2 linked regions of the Myxosarcina sp. GI1 genome follow. The protein of the gene in region 1 interacts with the protein of each later gene in a pairwise test. Links are inferred from orthologs where the notes say so. Each region holds a gene or a part of one and is shown on either strand. Other genes may lie near its edges.

Region 1 (4,750 bases):
CCCTGAAGGACTTGAACCCTCGACATCCGGTTTTGGAGACCGACGTTCTACCAACTGAACTAAGGACGCATTTGTTTATGTTCTACCGACCACAAAGTCAGCTAGACCTAATTATACTGTACCAAAGTATTTTTTCGTAAATTAGCTAGTTTTTTCTTTGTTTTTGCGAGATTTTTTGCTTTTGGTTTTAGTTTTGGCTGTAGTATCTTTCTCTATTGGACGGTCGAAACGCTGTTTGATTCGAGTAGCCTTACCGACGCGATCGCGTAAATAATAAAGTTTTGCACGACGCACTTTACCGCGACGCTCTACTTTAATATGGGCTACTATTGGCGAGTGGACTAGAAATACTCTTTCTACCCCTACACCCTGAAAAATACGGCGTACGGTAATCGTTTCGTTGATACCGCCATTGCGCATGGCAATTATGGTACCCCGATAAGGTTGCACCCGCTGTTTGTTACCTTCGGTAATTCTCACGCCTACTTCTACACTATCGCCAACGTGAAGTACAGGCAGTTTTGGTTTTAGATGTTCCGCTTCAATTGAGCGAATTATCGCTTCGGCATTCATGGCTATCTTAAAAACTCACGATTTATCATGATAACTTTTTTTACAGTCTTTGCAAAGAAAAAATAGCAATTCAGTTTTTACCTACTAAGCCTACTCAATCACAATGCACCATTCGTGCAGTTCGTAATCGACACAGGCATTTTTAATTAAAGGATCGCGCTCTACTATAGCTTTAGCTTCTGACATACAAGCTGCCTCAAAAATCAGCATTCCGCCACCAAACTCTTTCCAGTAACCAGTTTTAGCTTTGTGACCTTTAGCAATTAGTTGTCGAACGTAATCTTTATGAGCGGGAACGTGTAGATCGAAAGTATGTTTATCAACGATCCCCTTTTCAATCTTGACGAATATGGGCATTTTTTAAATAACACGGTGAAAAAATTTTGTCGAACCCAATCGTCTTACTACTATTAATTAACAACTACTTTACTAGCTGCGGAGGTCGCTTTTTGTCTAGCTGCTTCAATTGTTTTAGCTTTTGCTAGGGCTACTCCCATACGACGGTTGGGACGAGAATCAGGCTTGCCAAATAGTCTAATTTCTGTATCGGGAATGGTCAATGCTTCGGCAACGTTAGCATAAACTACTCTATCTAAATGCTCTGTTGCCAAAATTACCGCACTGGCAGCAGGAGAAAATACTTCTATTTGGGGAATGGGCAAACCGAGAATAGCCCGCAGGTGCAGTTCAAATTCATTTAAATTTTGCGAGATTAATGTCACCATTCCCGTGTCGTGAGGACGTGGAGAAAGTTCCGAAAAAATAACTTCATCTTTGGTTACAAAAAACTCTACTCCAAAGATGCCCGCACCTCCCAAAGCATCGGTAACTTTTACCGCAATTTGTTCTGCCTGCTGTAGTTGTCCTAAAGACAAACTGGCTGGCTGCCAAGATTCTTGATAGTCGCCTCGCTCTTGTCGGTGTCCGATAGGAGGGCAAAAGGTAGTCGGTTGATGCCACTGTTTGATAGTTAATAAAGTAATTTCAACTTCAAAGTCGATAAATTCTTCAATAATTATTTTGGGCGTATCGCCTCTGGCACCTGCGATCGCATAATTCCAGGCAGTTTCTAATTCCTCAACACTATTGACAATTGACTGTCCTTTTCCCGAAGAAGACATTACGGGCTTAATTACATTGGGAAAGCCAATTTTATTACTTACCGCTTGTAATTCTTCTAGGTTTGTGGCATAAGCGTATTTAGCGGTACGAATCCCCAATTTTTTTGCTGCCAATTCTCTAATACGATCGCGATTCATCGTATAGTTGGTTGCTGCTGCCGTAGGAATAACGCTTATACCCCGTTGCTCGAACTCAATTAATTTCTCAGTTCTAATTGCTTCTATTTCGGGAACGATAAAATCGGGCTGATACTTGCTAACGATTCTATCTAAATCGTTGCCGTCCAGCATGGAAATTACTTCTGCTACATCGGCTACCTGCATTGCTGGAGCGTTGGCATAGCTATCTACAGCTATCGTATAGTTTCCCAAACGTTGGGCAGCAATAACAAATTCTTTACCAAGCTCGCCAGAACCCAGCAACATAATTTTTTGCGGTAGTTGAAGATTTTTATTCATAAATTTGCATTCGACATACTTTGCCACAGCTTATACCAATCTGTATGCCAAAAGAGCGTCATTTATAGATGTTGTAGAAACTCAAGTAAATCTGACATTTCTTGAGTCGTCGGTTGAAACTTAGGCATCGGAGGCGTGCGCCCGCTAATTACCTGTTCAATAGTGCCAATTTTAGATCTACGCTTGGAAACATTTATCAAACAAGGTCCCACACTATTATTGGCTCTGATGTCGTGACATCCCGCACAGTTGATTTGAAATATTTTGTAACCTCGTTCGACATTTCCTTTTAAAGCCAAGACTTCTTGGATGTAAGGATCGGAAATTTTATGCCAATAGACTCCTAAAATACTTATACCGGCAATTAGCACTGCGATCGCCAGAACAACAATCGAGCGGTTGAGCCAACTAGGAGCTTGGACTAACTGGTTATCCACAGAGCGGTAATGTTAAAAGAGGTTTGCTTATATTTACTTTATTTTACAAAATAGCTTAAGTTTTACAGATTTAGTTAATAAAATTGTAATAGTCGCGCTCTTTATACCCAACTAGGTTATAACCGCACACTTCAGATAAGTCTACTAAGTATGGCGATCGCACTCATTGCTTAAAATAAGACTGCCAACATAAGATATATTAAAATAAACAATTTATTGAGGAGAGCCAAACAGTGATAGAACCTTTACTATTAGGTATTGTTCTAGGTTTAATTTTTATTACTCTAGCAGGGTTATTTTTTGCTGCATATATGCAGTTTAAGCGCGGTAATAAGCTAGGTATAGACTAAGAAAAAACCAATCTTGCTTCGCTCAAAGTCAAAAATATTAAGTCAAAAGTCAAAAGTTTTGTGCTTGAACTTTTTGACCTGAGCTTTGGATTTTATACAAAATTTTGTTTACATAAAGTACTCAAAGCTTGTGTGAAAGCAAAAGTCAGAAGGCGATCGGCTCGAGCGCGCGCAGAAGAGTTAAAGCCTAATTCAAACTTTCAATTTAATAGTATACTGTCGCTAGTACGCAACTTGTTAGTAGCCTAATTTTAGGCGCGTGGTTTGAATCGCACTCCTAAAAACTTACTTTGATTTTTACCTTTTAACTTTTAACTTTTAACTTTTAACTTTTCCAATCTTGTCTCAAGTTAAGCTCGATCATCTCTGGCAAAGTTGTTCTCAAAATCGAAATCTAATTTTTTTCCAATTGTTTGCCAAGTTATTTTTCGAGTAGACGTAGAATTAGCAACAAAACTCAATTTTAAATCTAAATAGTTAGGCGGCTCATAAGATAAACGCTGCCGCCATTCAATAGCGGTAATTCCAGGAGCGACTTCTATACCTTCCCAGTACATTTCAGGATGAAGAGCCGTAGTTTGATTCGGTGATAAACGGTATAAATCGAGATGATAGAGTGGCAAACGTCCATCTAAATATTCGTTAATTAAAGTAAAAGTCGGACTGACAACTGCCTCTTTTATATTTAATCCTTTAGCTATTCCTTGAATTAATGTAGTTTTACCAGCACCTAGCTCTCCTGACAATAAAATCGTACTGTCAGGAGGTAACGTTTTACCCAATAAGCAACCGAATTTTTGAGTTTCTGTAATGTCTTTAAGAATTATGGTTGGCATTGAAAATACTCGATTTTTTACTCTGGTGGCGAATTACTTTCAGTAGCAGGAGAATTAGAAGGTAAGGATAAACCTTGACTCAAGCCGCGGTCGTAAATTTGAATATCCCACTGTCCCGAATGCTCGCCCTCAAAAGCTACGAAACGACCATTACCGCTAATGGTAGGGTTGCGAACTTCACCGACAAAATTTTTGGTAATGTTTTTAGTATTGAGAGCGAGACGATCGTAAACAAAGATATCTGGTTTGCCTAACTGTTCCGATACGTAGACAATATAGCGACCATCAGCACTAATATCGGCTTGGGACTGCATACTACCCGATTGATTCAATCCTGCTAATGAGAGTAAACGATTGCGCTGGCGATCGTAAAGCAAGACTCGGCGTTGACTGCTGCGATCGCTAGTAAATACTAGGTAACGACCATCATAGGAAAAACGAGGGTGTCCTTCAGCGGCAGTAGTATTTAAAGTGGCATTCAAAATTTGAGTGGGAGGAGTAACATAACCAGATTCGCTACAGCTAGCAAGGGCAAAAGTAACTGCGATCGCCAGATATTTTCCCAATCTGCTTTTGAATTTACAATACCATTTCATTGTAATCCTGGGGTTTGCTGTCTTCGGGTAAATTACAGCAGTTAACATCATCGATACATACTTTACCCCATTGCAAAGCCCACCTTACTAACTCTACGCGGTTATCGGTATTGGTTTTTTTTAAAATATTGCTGATGTGGTTGTCAACGGTTCTTTTACTAATATCTAAGCGAACGGCAATTTTCTGATTACTCAAGCCAGCAACCACTAGTTCTACGATTTCTAGCTCTCGCGTCGATAATAACGCTGCCTGACTAAACTTGCTAGTTTCCATGAGTATATTTTCCCCTAGTACATTTACTTATTACTCCATTTATTCTAAAAGATAAAAATTTTATCTTTTAACTTACTAAGGATAAACTCAACTAATCTTTAACA
Region 2 (4,089 bases), on another replicon or contig:
TAAGAAGTTGAGATCTATTCGTCAGGCTGCTAAGAGAACTAAATCTAGAAGCCTTAACATTGTAATTGACGACCAAAAAACCGAGTTAGAACAACTTTTATCTTCAGACTCGCCATTACCAACAGATATACTTGCAGAAACCGAACTAAGAGATAGAATTGATAATTTATTAAATAGTTTGTCTCCCAAACAGAGAGACGTAATTGCTCTCCGCTTTGGACTCAGTGATGGCAAGCCAATGACCTACGAACAAATAGGCAATCATTGTGGTATCAGTAGAGAAAGAGTACGCCAAATTAAAAACAAAGCCCTAAAACTGCTTAGAAAGAAAGCACTCGATCTTAGAGAAGCAGTATAGATTATCTTAGAAGGTTGTTTTGGAGCTTAGCATAGTCCTCAAAAAATTAACAAACTTTAAGTTTAATGCAACCAAATTTGCTCTTTGTGTTCTAAAAATATTCTTTATAGGCGAAGGTAATAGGAAAATATTTCTATTACCTTTAATTTTATCTAAGCTGGCATACAAAAATAACCTTCGGCTTAACTCTGTGCTTCACTTTACTTTCGCTTTTAGCTTAGAAAAAGTACCAGCGAAACAGGAGTTAGTGAAACTATTTAGTATTTAGTGCTTCGTACTTATATTATTTTGTTTGGTTTACTATGCACGAAAACTGCTGTAATTTTAACCACCATAAGCAGAAAGTGTGAGATTTTTAATCTCTTGAGTCTCATCATAGATGGTTAACGTGTGTGGTTTACAACGCATAGTTTCTACTTTTACAACTCTCGCTCCTTCTCCTGTTATATCCTCGATATAACCTGCTTGAGCGGTATGAGCTTCATCCACAGTCAAAAAAGGTCCGAAGTAATAAGTACACTGTGGCTCGTCGGAAATAATTTTTACCCAATGCGCTAAGCCAATGCTGTTTAGTAATGTTGTTAACATCTCTTTCATTTGGTTATCCTCTATTTTTACTAAATTAAATTAATTTTTATAAAGGGTTTATTCTTTTTTATCTAAATTATTTTATTTTTACCAACTTTATTTTTTATTTATATCTTCCAATTGACTTAGTTTTAAATTAAATAATGTTTTTCTTGGGATCGCTCTGTCGTTGCCGTAATATTTCGTAGAGTGCGATCGCTGTAGCTACCGAAGCATTAAGGCTAGGTGTCGTACCCACTAAAGGAATTGCTGCCAATTCATCGCAATAGCGTTGAGTTAGAGAACTGATGCCTTTACCTTCCGAGCCTACTACCAATGCTACTGCACCGCTAAAATTAATAGTGTGTAATAATTTACTACTTTCTGCTATGGTGCCATAAACCCAAAAGCCAGCTTCTTTTAGTTGCGCGATCGCCTGATTCAAATTCACCACTCTTGCAATTGGTAAATGCTCTGTAGCACCTGCTGCCGCTTTCATTACAGTAGAGGTTATTCCTACCGCTCTTCTTTGAGGAATAATCAATCCTCCTACTCCCATAGCTTCTGCCGTACGAATAATTGCTCCTAAATTGTGGGGATCTTCAATGCCATCGGCAATAACAATCGTCGGCTCGCTTTGTAATTTGGCTTTGTCAATTAACTTATCTAATTCCCAATAAGCATAAGGAGCAATTTGGGCGATAACGCCCTGGTGATTGACTCCAGAACTTAAAATATTAAGGCGATAATTATCCACTTCATCTATTATTGCCCCTTTGGCTTTAGCTTCGGACAATAAAGACGCAAATTTAGAACTGGTTCGTAACTTATGCGTAATCCAAATTTTACTAATAGCGCGATCGCTTGCTAAAACAGCCAAAACGCTATGGCGACCGTAAACTAAGTCAGTAGCCAAAGAAACATTTGCCTCTGATTCTGTATTCTCTGCCAAATCTCGATTGGATAGGAGCGGGCGAGGTCTGGAGCTATTTCCTTGAGACGATAAGCCTGTAGCATGGCTTTGCTTGCGTTGTGAGTGACGTTTCATTAATATTTAGCTTATTTTCGGTATCGATTTTAATTTAGCTAATAATTCTTGCAAGCGTTGAAAATCTGTTAAATAAAGATAGCCGATTAAAGTTTCAAAACTAGTTGCCTGTTGATATACCTTTAATGTCAAACGTTTGGGCTTTACACGACAGGCATTTCTTCCGCGACGTAAAATATCCTTTTCTAAAGCGGTTAAATATGGTTCGAGAATTTCTAATTTAGCTGCCTGAGCTTCGGCTTTTACCTGTCGAATAACCAAATTATGATAGTCTGCCATGCGTTTTGGAGGCATTAACAGGAAGGTACGAACATACAACTCGTAAACGGCATCGCCAATATATGCCAAAGCTAATGGTGACAGCCGTTCGATTTGGACAAATCGCTTTTCGGCTGTCAAATTAGCCATGTTGTTTATGTTTGCCCAAGCTCTAACCGAGTCAAATGGCATTTTATGATAATCGGAGTCTGGTAAATTCACACCCAAACAGGACGTTATTTTTTGAGATTTTCTAGTGCGATATCTACTGAAGGCTGTAGAGAGAGAAATTTCTCTAATCGAACTAACTTGACAGTCTGAGTCACGCGAGGATTGGTGACAACTTGCAAGCTACCTCCTCCAGTTTGAGCTTGTTTTACTAGCTGCACTAAAGCTCCCAAACCAGAGCTATCAATAAAATCAATTTGAGACAAAACCAAGACCACGTCTTTTGGTCCTTCATCTATACAGTTACCGATTACCTTACGAAATGCTGGTTCGGAAAAAGCATCGAGCAATCCAGTAAGACGAAAGATTTGATAATTTTTACTGACTTCGCGAGTGCCTCTCAAGCTCACAGTCAGGTTTAGCTGTTCTGGAATAATTTCCTCCTCAACTTTTCCTAGATTTCGATCTTGAAGTATACTCCATCTTTCAGATAACGAGGGCAACTTCAATCGCATTAATGCTCAAGTATAGATCATTTTAAACTCAGACGGTATGAGTCGCCAGACGCAAACGTACATTAGTCGGCTAAAAACAATTAGTTTCGTCTCAATTGTTATCCATCTTAACTTTAGATTGAAACAAATACTGCTTAATAGAAATATACATCTTATGAATTTATTGTCTCAAGTAAGCAAAAATAAAAAAGAAATTTCTTACTCCAAACTCTTTCTAAGGAATATTTATTTTAGCGATCGATGTCTGAATTTTGGTCAAATCTTTTATCCTCTAAATTTTTTTGCCAGTTAAATCAAGTAAAATCTAAAATTTGGCAGTTTGCGATTTTATTTATTGCTACGATCTTACTGCTTGGTTGGCTCGTACCTGCATTTTCCCAACAGCCAGTTACCGTTAGTATTCTAATGCGAGCCGATGAAGGCGCACAGTGGCAGCCACTAGTAGAAAAATTTCAGCAGCAGCATCCTCAGATTAAAATTAAAGTTTTTGCTGCTCCCAGCGATAGCAATCAAGTCGAAGATTTATACACTTCTACATTTTTGCTTGGCGAATCCGTATACGATTTAGTCTATATGGATATTATCTGGACTCCCAAGTTTGCTGCTGCTGGCTGGCTAGAAGATTTATCGGGACGTTTATCGGCTGATGAACTCAATGAGTTTTTAGAAGGCGATGTCAATGGCGGAATGTATCAGGGTAAGCTGTATCGCGTTCCGTTTCGTTCCGATGGAGGAATGCTCTACTACCGCACCGATTTTTTACAACAGGCTGGATATGAGCCACCAGAAACCTTTACCGATTTGATCGAAATTTCTCAAGATTTACAGCAGCAGGGTTTGGCAGATTGGGGTTATGTCTGGCAGGGCAAGCAGTATGAAGGATTGTCGGCAATGTTTGTCGAAATACTTGAAGGTAGTGGCGGTTTTTGGATCGATCCCGATACCTCAGAAGTTGGATTAGATCGATCGGAAGCAATTGAAGCAGTAGAATTTTTACGCACTACCATCGATAAGAGAATTTCTCCTCCTGGGGTTACTACCTACGCCGAAGAAGAAACTCGCCGTCTGTTTGAAAATGGTAAAACTGTATTTTTACGTAACTGGCCCTACGTTTACAGTCTAGCTTCAGAATCGCAGATTGCAGGTAAGTTTGCTATTAAACCTATGATTCATCA

What was found. The genes of interacting proteins can lie anywhere in the genome.
Region 2: the proteins of tsaE (region 1) and rlmB interact in binary tests that used the Escherichia coli proteins (3 or more experiments, as listed by UniProt). The link is inferred for Myxosarcina sp. GI1 from one-to-one orthologs.

What each region holds. Positions count from the first base shown.
Region 1 is NZ_JRFE01000026.1:183,702-188,451, reverse strand. The notes cover bases 2,034-4,750. They hold tsaE (tRNA (adenosine(37)-N6)-threonylcarbamoyltransferase complex ATPase subunit type 1 TsaE), read right to left. Parts: upstream 3,777-4,750; coding sequence 3,291-3,776; downstream 2,034-3,290. Other genes in these bases: KV40_RS21100 (response regulator transcription factor), read right to left, coding at 4,356-4,646; KV40_RS21105 (PD40 domain-containing protein), read right to left, coding at 3,794-4,372; petG (cytochrome b6-f complex subunit V), read left to right, coding at 2,824-2,940; KV40_RS21120 (cytochrome c), read right to left, coding at 2,216-2,590; purT (formate-dependent phosphoribosylglycinamide formyltransferase), read right to left, coding at 2,034-2,153. Outside these bases: rplS (50S ribosomal protein L19), read right to left, coding at 142-573; KV40_RS21130 (YciI family protein), read right to left, coding at 664-930; more of purT, read right to left, coding at 984-2,033. UniProt on the Escherichia coli protein: Required for the formation of a threonylcarbamoyl group on adenosine at position 37 (t(6)A37) in tRNAs that read codons beginning with adenine.
Region 2 is NZ_JRFE01000017.1:254,231-258,319, reverse strand. What follows is about bases 29-2,905. They hold rlmB (23S rRNA (guanosine(2251)-2'-O)-methyltransferase RlmB), read right to left. Parts: upstream 1,974-2,905; coding sequence 1,083-1,973; downstream 29-1,082. Other genes in these bases: KV40_RS14005 (STAS domain-containing protein), read right to left, coding at 2,468-2,809; KV40_RS14010 (Mini-ribonuclease 3), read right to left, coding at 1,980-2,381; KV40_RS14020 (DUF1816 domain-containing protein), read right to left, coding at 683-955; KV40_RS14030 (sigma-70 family RNA polymerase sigma factor), read left to right, coding at 29-358. In the rest of the region: more of KV40_RS14030, read left to right, coding at 1-28; KV40_RS14000 (ABC transporter substrate-binding protein), read left to right, coding at 3,155-4,089. UniProt on the Escherichia coli protein: Specifically methylates the ribose of guanosine 2251 in 23S rRNA.